2 regions of the Marinobacter flavimaris genome follow, and region 1 is predicted to be linked to the other one. Evidence: riboswitches for the same ligand, from Rfam matches in the RefSeq annotation. Region 1 holds a riboswitch; the other holds the start of a gene.
The links. Region 1 has a riboswitch for cobalamin ahead of ACGK9W_RS16470 (ribonucleoside-diphosphate reductase subunit alpha). Riboswitches for the same ligand answer to the same signal wherever they lie in the genome.
Positions count from the first base shown of each region.

Region 2: it holds a riboswitch for cobalamin, as region 1 does, so the genes downstream of both, ACGK9W_RS17930 (TonB-dependent siderophore receptor) here and ACGK9W_RS16470 (ribonucleoside-diphosphate reductase subunit alpha) in region 1, are expected to answer to the same signal.

Region 1 is NZ_CP171359.1:3,510,760-3,518,539, reverse strand. Features, by position in the region: gene ACGK9W_RS16490 (TonB-dependent siderophore receptor) at 1-1,723, shown strand, start outside; gene nhaB (sodium/proton antiporter NhaB) at 2,064-3,569, shown strand; gene ACGK9W_RS16480 (ABC transporter substrate-binding protein) at 3,661-4,497, shown strand; gene ACGK9W_RS16475 (DUF3047 domain-containing protein) at 4,511-5,242, opposite strand; cobalamin riboswitch at 5,366-5,574, shown strand; gene ACGK9W_RS16470 (ribonucleoside-diphosphate reductase subunit alpha) at 5,702-7,780, shown strand, end outside.
Region 2 is NZ_CP171359.1:3,844,358-3,852,137, reverse strand. Features, by position in the region: gene ACGK9W_RS17950 (hypothetical protein) at 1-333, opposite strand, end outside; gene ACGK9W_RS17945 (ABC transporter ATP-binding protein) at 555-1,319, opposite strand; gene ACGK9W_RS17940 (iron ABC transporter permease) at 1,319-2,293, opposite strand; gene ACGK9W_RS17935 (cobalamin-binding protein) at 2,280-3,164, opposite strand; gene ACGK9W_RS17930 (TonB-dependent siderophore receptor) at 3,195-5,033, opposite strand; cobalamin riboswitch at 5,168-5,391, opposite strand; gene ACGK9W_RS17925 (putative nucleotidyltransferase substrate binding domain-containing protein) at 5,514-7,388, shown strand; gene ACGK9W_RS17920 (3'-5' exonuclease) at 7,381-7,780, shown strand, end outside.

The sequences.
Region 1 (7,780 bases):
CGGCTTTGCCGCCGGTTACAGCCTGGAGCCCTATGGCGCCGAGCGCATTGATGTGCTCAAGGGGCCTTCTTCCGTTCTGTACGGACAAGCGGGCCCGGGTGGGTTGGTGAACTATGTGTCCAAACGTCCTACTTTCGACACCCGTCGAGAAGTGCGCGTTGAGGCTGGTACCAACGATCTGGTCCAGGGCCATTTTGATATCAGTGGGGCGGTGAACGACAGTGATACCCTCGCGGTTCGCCTGGTGGGCCTGGTTCGCGACAGCGAAACCCAGGTGGATTTTGTCAACGACGACCGAAAGTACCTGGCCCCCAGCCTGACCTGGCAGCCCACGGACGCCACCCGACTGACGGTATTGGCGCACTGGCAGTACGACGATACCCAGCCATCTCAACGTTACCCGTTGCAGGGCACGTTGGAGCCAAATCCGAATGGCCCGATTCCTGACAACCGGTTTACCGGCGAGCCAGGGTACGATGCCTATGAGCGTCGCGAGAGTGCCATTGGTTACGAGTTTGAGCACCGCATCAATGACCAGATAGTTCTGCGTCAGAATGTCCGGGACTACCGTAACGATGTTGACGACCAGACCATCTACACCACCGGTTTGCTGGCGGATCAGAGAACCATTACCCGGTCGCGCTTTGACAGTTTCGGTCGCATTGACGGACTGGTCATGGATAACCAGCTGCAGTTGACCGCTCAGGCGGGCGCGGCAGAGCACACGGTATTGGTCGGCCTGGACCATCAGGATATCGATGTGTCATCCCGGCAGTTCTTTGGGGCCGCCAGTAACCTGGACATCTATGATCCTGTCTATGGGGCGCCTGTCCCTGATGCCCCGTTGTTTAAAGACGAGGACGGACAACTCAAACAGACCGGCATTTACCTTCAGGATCAGATCCGGGTAGACCGTTGGACGGTTTCCCTTGGCGGCCGGTATGACGTGGCCCGTTCCGAGACACTCAATAATCTCACCGGCGCCACAGCTAGCCGGGAAGACGAGGCCTTCACTGGTCGTGCCGGTGCCAGTTACCAGTTCGCGAATGGCTTTGCCCCTTATGTGAGCTACATGGAGTCGTTTCTCCCCACCACAGGTACCGATGCGGCCGGCAACCCGTTCGAGCCCGAAACCGCACACCAATATGAGGTGGGCGTAAAGTACCAGCCCAATACGGACACGCTGGTGACACTGGCCTGGTTCGACCTGACCCGGGAAGACTACCTGACCACCAACCCATCGACCTTCGCCAATGAGCAGAAGGGCGAGGCCAACTCACAGGGCCTTGAGATGGAAGCGCGCACCCGTCTGTTCCATGCGCTGGATGTGATCGCCAGCTATAGCTATACCGACGCCGAGATCACCAAAGCCAGCAATCCGGTGGAAGAGGGCGAGCCGCTGGAATACACACCGGAACATGAAGCGGCCTTGTGGGGAAAATACAGCTTCCGGGGCGGCATGCTGCATGGCCTGGGGCTGGGTGCCGGCGTGCGTTACATCGGCGAGAGTTTTGGCGCGGCGTTCAATGCGGATAATTCTGCCCTGGAAGTACCGGATGTCACCCTGGTGGATGCTGCGATTACCTACGACATTGGCCAGGTGTCGCTGGGGCTGCATGCCCAGAACCTGCTGGACGAACAGTATGTAGCAACGGCTTTCGACAGCTCCGGTACGTATGGCACCCGTCGTGAAGTGACCGGTTCCGTTACTTACCGGTTCTGATTGCATTATCCTCCCGGCGCAGGGACGCGCCGGCTCCGACCCATTTTCTCAACAGACCCTATCAGTGTCCTTCCCCCAGAACATTTGTGTATTTTTTTCACAAAGCGACCTCACAGCCACGCAAATCGGTTAAAATACGCGCGCTACATCTTTGTTGATCAAGTAATACTACGAAGATATCTGTGTTGATCAGCGCCCATTCCCCATTTGCTTGTTAGTAAGACCAAAATCGGTCTTCATTTTGTACCTTTGGCCCATACCCCGGTACGCAAATATCAAGGAAGATGCGGGCCTGCTGGCACACAATACCAATAACCCGTTTTCTCAGAAGATTTCCGTAATGCCCAATACCGTTATCTCCGGCTTTACCCACAACTTCCTTGGCAAGGCGCCCGTCTGGTACAAGCAGGTGATCCTGCTGTTTCTTGTCGCCAACCCGATTGTCATGTGGACCCTGGGGCCCGGAACGGCCGGCTGGCTTCTGATCGCAGAGTTTATTTTTACTCTTGCCATGGCCCTGAAATGTTACCCGCTTCTGCCGGGTGGCCTGCTGGCGGTAGAGGCATTGCTGATTGGCCTGACCACGCCGGATGCAGTGTATCTGGAAGTGCTAACCAACTTCCCGGTGATCCTGCTGCTGATGTTCATGGTGGCGGGCATCTACTTCATGAAGGAACTGCTGCTGGTGACGTTCACCCAGATTCTGGTGGGTGTGCGTTCCAAGTCGGCGTTATCGTTGCTGTTCTGTAGCGCAGCAGCACTGCTTTCGGCCTTCCTCGATGCACTGACGGTTACCGCGGTTATTATTAGCGTGGCGGTCGGGTTTTACGCGGTTTACCACAAGGTGGCCTCCGGCAAGGGCTACCAGCACAAGGACCACAACGCGGGCAGCGATGACGAAGTAATCGAGCTGCACCGTGAAGATCTGGAAAATTTCCGGGCGTTCTTGCGCAGCCTTTTGATGCATGGTGCTATCGGTACCGCGTTGGGCGGCGTTGCCACCATGGTAGGTGAGCCCCAGAATCTGTTGATTGCCAAAGTCGTGGGTTGGGACTTTGCCGGTTTCTTCCTGCACATGGCGCCAGTGAGTTTGCCGGTATTGGCGGCTGGTTTATTTACCTGCTGGGCCCTGGAGAAGCTGCGTTGGTTTGGCTACGGCGGGCGTTTGCCCAAGCCTGTGCGTCAGGTGCTGGAAGAATTTGCGGAGAACGAGCGGACCAAGCGGACCAAGGCTGATCAGGCGGCTCTCTGGGTACAAGCCTTTGCCGCCGCGATCCTGGTGGTGGGCCTCGCTTTCCATCTCGCCGAGGTCGGCCTGATTGGCCTGCTGGTCATCATCCTGATTACCTCCTTTACCGGCGTTACCGACGAGCATCAAATTGGCAAGGCCTTCCAGGAATCCCTGCCGTTTACCTCGCTGCTGGTGGTGTTTTTCGCGGTGGTTGCGGTGATCCACGAACAGCACCTGTTCAAGCCGATTATTGATTACGTGCTGTCGCTTCCGGAAGCCCGGCAGCCTGGCATGTTCTTCATTGCCAACGGCGTGCTCTCAATGATCAGCGATAACGTCTTCGTAGCGACTGTTTATATCAGCGAAGTCAAACAGGCTCTGGATGCAGGGGCCATCAGCTACGAGCATTTCCAGAAGTTGGCAGTTGCCATCAACACAGGTACCAACCTTCCCAGCGTTGCGACTCCCAATGGCCAGGCGGCTTTCCTGTTCCTGCTGACGTCTGCCATAGCGCCGCTGGTTCGGCTGTCCTACGGCAAGATGGTGGTGATGGCGTTTCCCTACATGCTGGTAATGGGCGGTGTTGGTCTGTACATGGTTATCAACCATATTTGACATTATGTTCGGATTTTTGCGGGCGGTGTCAGTGCAGATCTTTCCGGGTCTGTTAATCTTTGGCTAAACAGACCCGAACAATACGGATTCCATGCCCAGAAACTGCCCGGTCCATTCTTCCCGACTCTCTGAAGCCATGCATTTGACCGTTGTCCGGCTTTGGATATTGCTGGTAGGTTTATTATTTACGTCCGCCTCCCTTGGCGCGTCGGAATCCGTAAACAAGACTCTGCGCATTGCCTATGTGGAGTTTCCCCCCATTACCTATCAGGCCAGCGATGGCCGCCCTGCTGGCAGCTTTATAGAGCTTACCCGGAAGATCGCTGTGGAAGCGGGTTACGAGCCGGAATTTCTCTTCTTGCCCATCAGCCGGGTATACCTGTATCTGCGCAACGGTAGAATTGACGTTTGGCCAGGTTCGGCCAACGTTCCTGCCCTTAACGGTGAAGTTCTTGAGACCTGGGTCACTCCCCTCGCGACCCAGCTCAGTGCCTGGTATCTGGAGGGAACCGAACCACTTACACATTTTGATCAACTGCAGGGCAAGACCGTCATCACGATAGGCGGGTACACCTATGGAGGGCTCTTGTACTGGCTGGAGGCGGAAGGTTCGATTGACGTCACCCAGGCTCCAAACTATCGGGCTGCTCTGGAAATGCTCAAGCTTGGCCGAGGCCATTACCTGTTTGGGCATCGGGATCCGGTCGTGGAAACCCTGACCATGCCCAAAGACGAGAAAATCCGTGAATCGGCGATCCGTTTGAGGAATCTGACCTGGCTGTTCTCGCTGGCCAATCCCCGGGCAGCGATCCTGCGGGAAGAGTTCAATGATGCCTACATCCGTCTGGCTGAAAAGGGTGAAGTGCCGCCGATACGAAACCTTGGAGAAAGCTTTGTGATCCCCGGATTTCCCGAGCAATACCGTTAGTAGTGTTCAGGGCTCAGGAATCCGGGTTCAGAAGGATGTCCCCATACCAGGCCGTGGCCTTTTCACCGGTGTTGTCCGAATCCGACATGATGGCAATGCCCACGACCGGTGGCGGTTCCTCGCCAAACGCTTCCCGATAATCGGCCATGATATCCCGCTCCACCGTGACCCATTCGCCGACCTGTTCTGATCCGGAATTCACGGCAATCATCATGGTTTTCTCGGTGTACGGGTTGGGCACAATCTCGCCCTTCGGGAGAGTATTGGCCCAGATGTAGTTGAGGGCATTGCCCGGCAGGGACTCACCGAATAACACCTCGACGGTCTTGCGTTTGGCGCGCTCGAAAAACCCCGCCTTCTCGGGCTGGAACTCGAACGCCACATAGATTCTGGCCGGGTAATCGTCCCCGGACTTTTCCCGGGCATCCCCGTTTTCGAAGACATTCGAGACCTTCCAGCACCATTGCAGAATCAGCGAATCGGTTGGCTCCAGCCTGACCCGTGCGATCAGTCCCGACGCACCGCCGTCCGTGGTCGCCCGCACGACCTGCTGACCGTATTCGGTTGTCAGTTCATAGCGGCTGAGCTGATCTATCTTGGGGAATTCCAGGGGTTCCCAGCCATCGTTCAGGGACTGCATCTGGGAGAAGGGTGTCAATGTACTCTCTTGCGAACTGACCGGTGCAGACAGCAGCATGGAAATGAGGAGCGGGCCCCAGATTCTTTTGTATCCGACCTTCTCCATAGTGCCTCTCCTCTTGTCAGGGTGTTTCCGTTGCAGACAGATCTTTTACCGGAAAGTGCCTTGTCCTGAAAAGTGGACCTGTATATAGTGTTTCTATCCTTGGTCAAATACCAGATGTAGTGATCAGCGCGTAACCAACTCGGTCAACGTGTGATCATCTCAGCCATTCTGGTATCGGGAATCCGGTGAGACTCCGGAACTGACGCGCAGCGGTATTGGGGAACAAGCGTGGCATCAAGACACTGGCGAAAGCCGGGAAGTCGCCACACGAGGCCGAATCGAACGATTCACGCCCCTGAGTCCGAAGACCTGCCAGGGATACGGAGCTTCAAAGCTCCTGACTGCACCTTCGCGACCCAGGGTGAGCAGACCGGTTATGCCCAGCCATTCCCATGGCGAGGTGTGCCCCTGCGTACGCGATGGTGAAAGGAACTCAACGCGTATTCAGGAGAACACTGCATGTCTGCCTCAGCCCTGGCCGAACCCCGGCCAACCTCGCACACGGACACCGAATCCCTTCAGGTCATCAAGCGCAACGGCACGCTTGTGGGCTTCGACCCCTCGAAGATCAGCATCGCCGTAACCAAAGCGTTCCTCGCTGTTGAGGGCGACACCGCCGCCGGTTCCGCGCGTATCAATGACGCGGTACACCGGGTGACCGACCAGGTCATCCAGGCGATTAGCCGTCGCCTGAAGGCCGGTGGCAAGGTGCATATCGAAGACATCCAGGATCAGGTGGAACTGGCCCTGATGCGGGCCGAAGAACAGAAGGTGGCCCGCGCCTACGTCCTGTATCGGGAAGAGCATGCCCGCGAGCGCGCCCGCCATGCGCCGGTTGAGGCGCACCCCCATCTGACGGTGAAAAAGACCAGTGGCGAGATTGCTCCGCTGGATCTGGGCCTGATGAAACTGCAGGTGGAAAAGGCCGCCACAGGGCTGGAGGGCATCGACGGTGATTCCCTGGTGGACGATGCCCTGACCAACCTCTACGACGGCATCGCCGAGGAAGACGTGCTGTCGGCCCTGATCATGACGGCCCGCAGCCGGATTGAGCGGGAGCCGGACTACAGCGCGGTCACCGCTCGTCTACTGCTGGAACAGCTGCGTCTGGAGAATGCCGCCGCGTTGGGCCTGCCCATCAGTCTGCCATTGGCTGAGATTTATCCACAGGCACTGAGCGCCTTTGTCGAAGCGGGAATCCGGTACGAATTGCTGGATGACGCTCTGGCCGCCTTTGATCTGGAGCGCCTGGGTGCCGCCCTTCAGCCGGAACGGGATCTGCAGTTCGGCTTCCTGGGTCTGCAAACCCTGTACGACCGTTACTTCCTGCACTGGAACAAGGCCCGCCTGGAATTGCCCCAGGTATTTTTCATGCGCGTTGCCATGGGCCTGGCCCTGCGCGAAGATGACCCGAATGCCCGGGCCATCGAGTTCTACAATCTGCTGTCGTCGTTTGACTACATGGCGTCCACACCCACGCTGTTCAACAGCGGTACCCGCCATTCTCAGCTGTCCTCCTGTTACCTGACGACGGTGGGCGACGATCTTGAAGACATCTACGGCGCCATCCGTGATAACGCCATGCTGTCGAAATGGGCTGGCGGTCTGGGTAACGACTGGACGCCAGTCCGTGCGCTGGGCTCCCACATCAAAGGAACCAACGGCCAGAGCCAGGGCGTGGTGCCCTTCCTGAAAGTAGTCAACGACACCGCCGTGGCGGTCAACCAGGGCGGCAAACGTAAAGGTGCGGTGTGCGCCTACCTGGAAAGCTGGCACCTGGACATCGAGGAGTTCCTGGAACTGCGCAAGAATACCGGCGACGAACGCCGCCGAACCCACGACATGAATACGGCCAACTGGGTGCCCGATCTGCTGATCGAGCGCATGCGCGAAGACCGTGACTGGACCCTGTTCTCCCCCAGCGATGCGCCGGATCTGCACGACCTGTACGGCAACGCCTTCCGTGAACGCTACGAGCATTACGAAGCCCTGGCAGAGCAGGGCAAAATCAAGCTGTTCAAGAAAATCCCGGCCAAGCAACTCTGGCGCAAGATGCTCACCGTTCTGTTCGAAACCGGCCACCCCTGGATCACCTTCAAGGACCCGTGCAACCTGCGTTCCCCCCAGCAGCACCAGGGCGTGGTGCACAGCTCCAACCTGTGCACCGAAATCACCCTGAACACCAGTGCCGACGAGATTGCCGTGTGCAACCTGGGTTCCGTGAACCTGACGGCTCATATCGCCAACGGCGAGCTGGACGTGCGGCGTCTGGAACAAACGGTGAACACCGCCGTGCGCATGCTCGATAACGTTATCGACATCAACTACTACGCCGTGCCCCAGGCCCGCAATTCCAACCTTAGGCATCGCCCGGTTGGCCTCGGCCTCATGGGATTCCAGGACGCGCTCTATCAACTGGGCCTGCCGTATTCCAGCCCGGAAGCGGTTGAGTTCGCTGACGTTGCCATGGAGCAACTCAGCTACTTCGCCATCCGCGCCTCAGCTTCGCTGGCGGGTGAGCGAGGTGCCTATGAGAGC
Region 2 (7,780 bases), 330 kb from region 1:
AAACTGTTTTAGTGCTCTGATTCTTTGCTGAAAAGGGAGCTTGTTAACTATGAAAGATAGATCATCTATTTTCGACGAGTCTGCGTTTACTATGTGAAGATTGATAGTTTCATTTACTAACAGTTCAAGCTTAGCAAATGCAGCCAAAATCAAGCCTCTATCGAACACCCTAATATCCGCATAACCGAACTCGTTGAAGTGCTCAGACCACGAATACCTACCATCAATTGCGCGGAAAAAATGATTTTCCCCAATGGCAAACACTCGAAAATGGGAAGGCATAGACCTTACTTTTCGAATGGTTTCACACAAAGTTCGGATAGTCTCTTCCATATCTCTGATACGGCTCCTTTTTTCTGACAGCTAATTCAACGACAAATGACATCTATCCCAACTTCACTTTTCCGCCACTCGACAGTTCTAGATTTCCACTGTGTATCGAAAAATTACCAATCTTAAACCGTAGACGGGCCGGGGATAGGCGTCAATTTTCGACTTTTCGCCCGCCCCCTAATCATTTATTCCCAAGCTCTTTGTGGTCCGTGATTAGACCTTTAACCCGGCACAAACACCGGAAACCCATCCAGTTCGGCAGAGAGCAAGCTCTGGCCAAACAGGCTTTCGAGCGCAGAAGTCACCAGTATGTCGCGGGCCGGGCCCCAGCAGGCCTGGCCGTCGGGGTACAGGAGAAGAATCTGGTCGCACCATCGGGCGGCCAGGTTCAGGTCGTGGAGGCACATGAAGATTGCGCGGTCCGCAGCGGCCCGTTGGCGCAGCAGTTTCATAACGGCGGTCTGGTGCTGTAAATCCAGGTGATTGGTCGGCTCGTCCAACAGCCAGATTTCCGGGCTTTGGGTCATCAGGGTGGCAATGGCTACCCGCTGGCGTTCGCCGCCGGAGAGGGTATTCACCAGGCGATCCTTCAGGTGGATAACGTCCAACGCTTCCAGCGCTTTTTCTGCAATTGCGAGATCCTCGCCGCTCTCCATCTGCCAGGGAGATAACCAGGGATGGCGGCCGATCAGGGCGGTCTCAAGGACCGTGGCCGGGAATCCATCCTGCCGGTCCTGAAATACCAGGCCCATGCGTTGCGATACGGTCTTGCGGCGGATGCCGTCCAACGGCGTTCCATCAAGCAGCAGCTTTCCGCTTCTGGGCTCCCGCAATCCTGCGAGAGTATGGAGCAAGGTGGTTTTACCCACACCGTTAGGGCCCAGCACGCCCCAGACCTGTCCCGGTTCGATGGCCAGATTCAGGGGAACGCCTGAGCTGCGGCCCGGAATGTCGATAATCAGCGCTTCGGTTGCCAGGCGTGTCATCATCGGCTCCTATACAGCAGGTACAGGAAGGTCGGGACGCCGATCAGCGCGGTGATCACCCCAACCGGCAACTGCTCCGGCGCAATCACCACCCGCGCCAGGGTATCCGCCAGCACCAGCAGCGTACCGCCCGCCAGTGCGCAGGCCGGCAGAATCAGGCGCTGGTCGTTGCCCAGCACCAGCCGCAACATGTGCGGTACCACCAGGCCAACGAAACCAACCGAACCGGCCATGGTGACGGCGGCTGCGGTCAGCAGGCTGGCCATCAGGTAGATCGACCATTCCAGTGGCCGCACCGAAACGCCCAGCGCCGCCGCCTGCAGGGAGCCCCGTGCCAGCACGTTCAGGGCCCGGCCGAGCGGAAACACCATCAGGCATACGAGCACAAGAATGATCAGTCCCGGCCACGGAGTGGCGGCGTGGGAAAGATCGCCCATCAACCAATACAGCATGCCCGGCAATCGGCTGGCCGGGGTCATCGAGAGGATCAGGGTAATCATGGCGCCCCAGCCGGCGGCGACCACCACACCGGTAAGCAACAGCCGCGATGGGGTCCAGCTGCCACTGCCGTGAGCCAGACCAAACACCAGCAGGGTGGCCAGCATGGCACCTGCAAACGCGGAGCCGGATATCAGAAAACCGGCAGCGCCGGCCAGCATGGCCAATAACGCACCCACTGCCGCGCCACCAGAAAGCCCCAACACATAAGGATCGGCCAGGGGATTTCGCAACAATACCTGCATCAGTGCCCCGGCCACGGCCAGCAATCCGCCAGTTGCGAACGCGCTCAGGGTGCGAGGCAGGCGCAGCTCCAGAATCAGCGTTTGCTGCAACTCGGTGCCACTGCCGGTGATCACCCTCAGAGTGTCACCAAAACCGATGGACGTACTGCCAATGCTGACGGAGAGCAGTGCCGCCAGAAAGCCCGCCAGCAGCAGAATGAGGAGAGGTTTGTAAGGGCTAGAGATAGGCACGGGCCTGCTCCAGGGTCTGGCACAGGTGCCTGGCGCCGTCTGCCATACGTAGCGTGGGGCGCGCCAGAAGGTCCGGCGGTTCGAGGAAGAGGTTGCCGGCGGCTACCGCTGCCAGGCCCGGAAACTCGCGCCAGGCTTCCAGCCACTGCCTGTCGTCCGACGACCCGGCGGTAATAATGACTTCAGGGTTGGCTTCGAGAACCGCCTCCCGGCTGATCCGGGGCACCAGCCGTGGCAGCCCGCCAAACACATTCACTCCGCCGCACAGGGTTATGGCCTTGCTGATCAGCTCGTCCCGGTTCACGGTCATCAGTGGCTGGTCCCATATCTGGTAGAACACCTTAACCGGTCTGGCATCGGCATACTGAGCTTTAAGTTTGACTATTTCTGCACGAAACGCTTCGGCCCGCTCATTGCCGAGATCCGGTGAACCCGTCAGCAACGCCAGATCCGATACCGCCGCGGCAATGTCGTCAAACGTTCGCGGGGCTAGCCAGAATACGGAAATACCAAGGTCAGACAGCCGTTCCAATTGGCTGCGGGAATTGCCATCCACCCAGGCCACCACCAGGTCCGGTGCCAGCGAAACAATGGCTTCCAGGTCCAGGCGATTGCTGTCGCCCACCTGCGGTAAGTTCTCCGCCTCTGGCGGGTAGTCGCTCCAGGCACTCACCGCAACGACCTTTTCGCCGGCACCGGCGGAGAACAACAGCTCAGTGGCACCCGGTGACAAAGAAACAATACGCTGCGCTGGCTCGGCCAGGCATACCTTCTGGTTCAGTGCATCGCGTACGCAGGGTCCCTGGGCCTGCGCCAACGAGGGCGCAAGCAGAGACAGTACACACAGTGCAGCGAGCCATAGGTGCCTCATAGAGGGCGGGAGCCTCTCAGATCAATGAATTTACTGTTGGAAATCATAGCGCACCGAGGCCATGAAGGTTCGTCCGGCGGCCAGATAATCAAAGGGCGCGAAGGTCGCACTGTCATATCCGATGCTGGTGGCATACCGACGATCCAGCATGTTATCGACCTTGAATGAGGCCGACCAGCCAGGCTGGAAATTCCAGGCCGCTCTCAGGTCTACCGTGCCATAGCCCGGCAGCAGACTGGTATTTGCCGCATCGTTATAGCGGTCACTCTCGGCAATAAAGCTGGCGCCCACCGACCACTGGGAGAACAGGCGATCAATATCCAGACGCACGTTTTTTTCCGCGCGGCGTGGTAAACGGGCGCCGGTATCGCGATTCTCGGTATCCGCGTAGGTTACTGCTGCCGCCAGATTCCAGTCAGCCGTCTCGATACCGGAAGAAACCTCAACGCCACGGATTCTGGCCGTCTCGACGTTTTCCATGGTGCCCTCAAAGGTCACCGGGTCCGACACGTAGGTAATCAGGTCTTTCACGTCGTTCTGATAAAGCGCAATGTCCCAGTACCACCGGTCATATCGCCCGGAGAAACCGGCTTCGACCATCTGCCCCTCTTCCGCATCGAGGTCAGGATTACCGGTGTAGAACGGCACCGTCAGGTAAAGGTCATTAAAGGTGGGTGCCCGGAACGATGTCGCATAGCTGAGGCGAAAGCGATGGGCGCGGTCCAGCTGGTGACCGAAGGCCACACCGCCAGTCTCCTCTTTGCCATAGGCCTCGTTGTCATCCAGACGCAGACTGAGCATCAGATCGGTGGCATCAAAGTTCAAACGGCCCTGACCGAAAACCGCGCTGTTGGTCCGGCTGTCTTCTGTGAAATTGCTGGTGCCATCCACTTCGTCAAGCATGACCTCCGTACCCAGAACCAGCTCATGAACACCGGCCGTCAGGGTGTTTTCCCAGCGCGCGGAGCGAGACAGGGTGTCGAACGTGCTGGGATTGGCTCCGAAGGTATCCTGTTCGTCGCGAGCTTCCGAGAACTGGATACGTGTACGCCAGTAGTCACTGGCAACCGCTTCCAGATGCAGCCCCATGGCACGAATCAGGAAATCGGTATCACCGCCTTCAAACTCGGTATTACCTTCAGACTGGAAAACCGTCAGTCCTGCGCCGCCGCCCTGGTCAAAACTGTGGCTCAGTTTGGCCAGGCCACCAGCGTTCCGGAATCCTTTGTCCTCGCCGCCAGCACGCAGGTTCGTGCCATCGGTATCCGAATAAACGCCACCGGCCAGGAACGACGAACGGCCTTCCCGGCCAGCCAGCCCGGCCGTTGCCTCACGGGTTTCATGGGAACCGCCTTTCAGCTCGCCCCAACCCTGGCGCCCGGCCTCCGGTTCCAGGGTGAACGCCTGGATGACACCACCCACCGCATCGGCACCGTAGAGGGAACTCTTCGCACCTCGCACCAGCTCAACCCGTTCCATCAATTCGGGAGGCAAAAACTGCCAGGGTGGGATACCCGCAGAGGCCGAGCGCAGGCGGATACCATCGAGAAGCAGCACGGTACCTGAGCTGCCAGCGCCACGCAGGAATACGCTGGTAGTCTTGCCGTAACTGCCGTCCGACACCACGTTGATCCCCGGCTGGGCGCGCAGCAGGTCGCGGAATTCCGCGGGCTGTTGCCGATCAATATCCTCCTTCTCGATGACCGTAACCGAAGACAGGCTCTCCCCAACGGTCTTCGGCCCCAGTGTCGCGGTAACCACGATGGGATCCAGGGCATCGGATTCAGGGGCAGACTGGGCCGAAACGGCCAGAGGCAGGGCGGCCATGGCAACGCCGGCCAGTAAAACAGGGCTTTGAATTCTGAACATGAAACTTGCTCCGCACTCCGCGCGCACCCGCACGGGAATCTGGGTTTTGTTGCGGAACAGGGAATGGGGGCAGGCGGTAGACTGGTGTCAGGAATGCGGAACCGGCATATCACCCACCCAGGTTGCCCACCGCAACATCGGGTGTTTTTCCAGGCCGGTCTCCGGGCTGGCAGGCGGAACTCTGGGTTCCCGGGCAATCACCTTCCCATGTCTTGGCGACACAGTGGCGCACAGATTGCCGTTGTCCTGCTTACCGTTGCGGGGGCAGCATCGGACTTGCACTGGCGTGACCAGGCTCACCGATTTCCCGTTTCACCCGTCGCGCTTTGCGACGGGCACCTGAAAAAAGTGTGGCAAGGCTAGCAACACCGGGGTAAGCGGTCAATGAAATCCATCAAAGGTCGACATGGTCGCAGGCCTCTGCCACTGCTATATTCCATGACTGACAATCATTTTTTCTTCGCCAAAACAGGGAGTTTTATGCAGGCCGAGCTGGTCGACATCCGCAATCACATGGCTCAATACTCGCCGTTTGACGAGATGACCGAGGAGCTGCTCGACAGGGTGGTGGGCGGTATTGAGGTAGTCTACTTCAAGGCCGGCAGCCAGATCCTGGAATTCGGCGAGCCCAGTAACTGGCTTTATTACGTGCGCAGTGGCGCGGTAGAAATCTATCGGCGTTCGGGCGAGCTGTATAACCGCATCAGCGAAGGCGAAATATTCGGCCAGTTTGGCCTCCTGATGAACCGGAAAGTGCGATTTCCGGCAAAAGCCCTGGAAGACACACTGGTCTACAAGATTCCGGGAGAAATCTTCCAGTACCTGTGGGAAAATGAGGACAACTTCGCCGATTTCGTCGAGATTGAAGACCGCAGTCGCCTGCGCTCTGCCGTTTCCCGTCGGGAAAAGTCCAACCAACTGATGACATCCAAGGTTACCCGGTTGATTGCCCGGGAGCCGGTATCAGCGCCCCACACCGTTCGCCTGCAGGAAGCGGCGCGGATCATGACCGAAAACGGCGTCTCCGCACTGCTGCTGATGGACGAGGAAGGTGAAAAGCCCCTGCTCAAGGGCATCATTACCGACCGGGACCTGCGCACCCGGGCCCTTAGCGAAGCCCTGGCCTCGGAAACTCCGATCAGCGAGATCATGTCGGAGGATCTGATCACCATCCGCTCGAACATGTTCATATTCGAGGCCATGCTCACCATGCTGCACAACAATGTGCACCATCTTCCGGTGATGGATCGGGATGAGGTTCGCGGGGTGATTGCGCTGTCTGACATCGTAAAGTACGAGAGTCAGAGCAGCCTATACCTGGTCAGCAACATCTACCATCAGCAGGATGTAAAAGGGCTGAAGAAGATCAGCCTGGATGTGCGGGACAGCTTTGTTCGCATGGTGAACGAAGATGCCAACTCCCACATGATTGGCAGTGCCATGGCCGGCATCGGGCGCAGCTTTACACAACGTCTGCTGGCGCTGGGCGAGGAGAAACTCGGCCCCCCACCCGTGCCCTACTGCTTTATGGCCCTCGGCTCCATGGCGCGGGACGAGCAGCTGGTGGTCACGGACCAGGATAGCGCCATGATCCTGGACGACAGCTTTGTGCCGGAAGAACACGACGAATACTTCCTGGCGCTGGCGAAATTTGTCAGCGATGGCCTTGCGGAGTGCGGCTATACCTACTGCACCGGCGACATCATGGCCACCAACCAGAAATGGCGGCAGCCACTGCGCGTCTGGAAGGACTACTTCACCGACTGGATTGATAATCCGAAAGCCGAGGCTCTGTTAAACAGCAATATTTTCTTTGATCTGGATGGCATCTACGGCGAGACCGACTTTGCCGAACAGCTCAAGACACTGGTGGCGGACAAAGCCAGCAACAGCCAGCGGTTCCTGGCAATGCTGGCGCGCAACGCCCTGAACCGCACGCCGCCGATCGGCTTTTTCCGGACTTTCGTGCTGGAAGAGGATGGCAAGCACCAGAAGACCTTCAACCTGAAACGTCGCGGAACAGCGCCCCTGTCGGATCTGATCCGGGTTCATGCCCTGGCCTGCGGCTCCCGTGCACAGAACTCGTTCGAACGACTGAAAGCCATTGGCAACACCAAGCTCCTGCTGGACGACGATCTGGGCAACCTGAGGGATGCGCTTGAGTTTATCTCCATCGTTCGTATCCGACACCAGGCCCTGGCAATCGAGGCTGACCGGCAGCCGGACAACAACGTACGGCCCGAAGACCTTTCACCGTTTGAGCGCAGCCATCTCAAGGATGCGTTCCAGGTAGTCAGCGGTGCCCAGAAGTTCCTGAAATTCCGGTATCACGCCGGGGTGGCCCGTAATGTCTAGTGAGGAGCAGGCCGAGAATTCTGTTACACGCCTGCCATGGCCCGAGCAATTCAAGGCCCTGGCGGAGCAGAGCAAGTCCCCGATTCTTAAAGCCTATTACGAGAGTGGGTGTGTGTCGCCGGAGACGCCCTTATCCGAGGTGCCCTTTGTCGCGCTCGATTTCGAGACCACCGGGTTGGACGCCAATCAACATTCGATTGTCAGTATCGGTCTGGTGCCGTTTACGCTCGACGGCATCCAGCTGGGCAAAGCCCGCCACTGGATCGTGCGGCCCAAGCTCCCGCTACACCAGACCTCGATTACTATCCACGGCATTACCCACAGTGATATCGACCAGGCCCCGGATTTGAACGATATCCTGAAGGATCTGTTTGCCAGCCTGAATGGGCGTA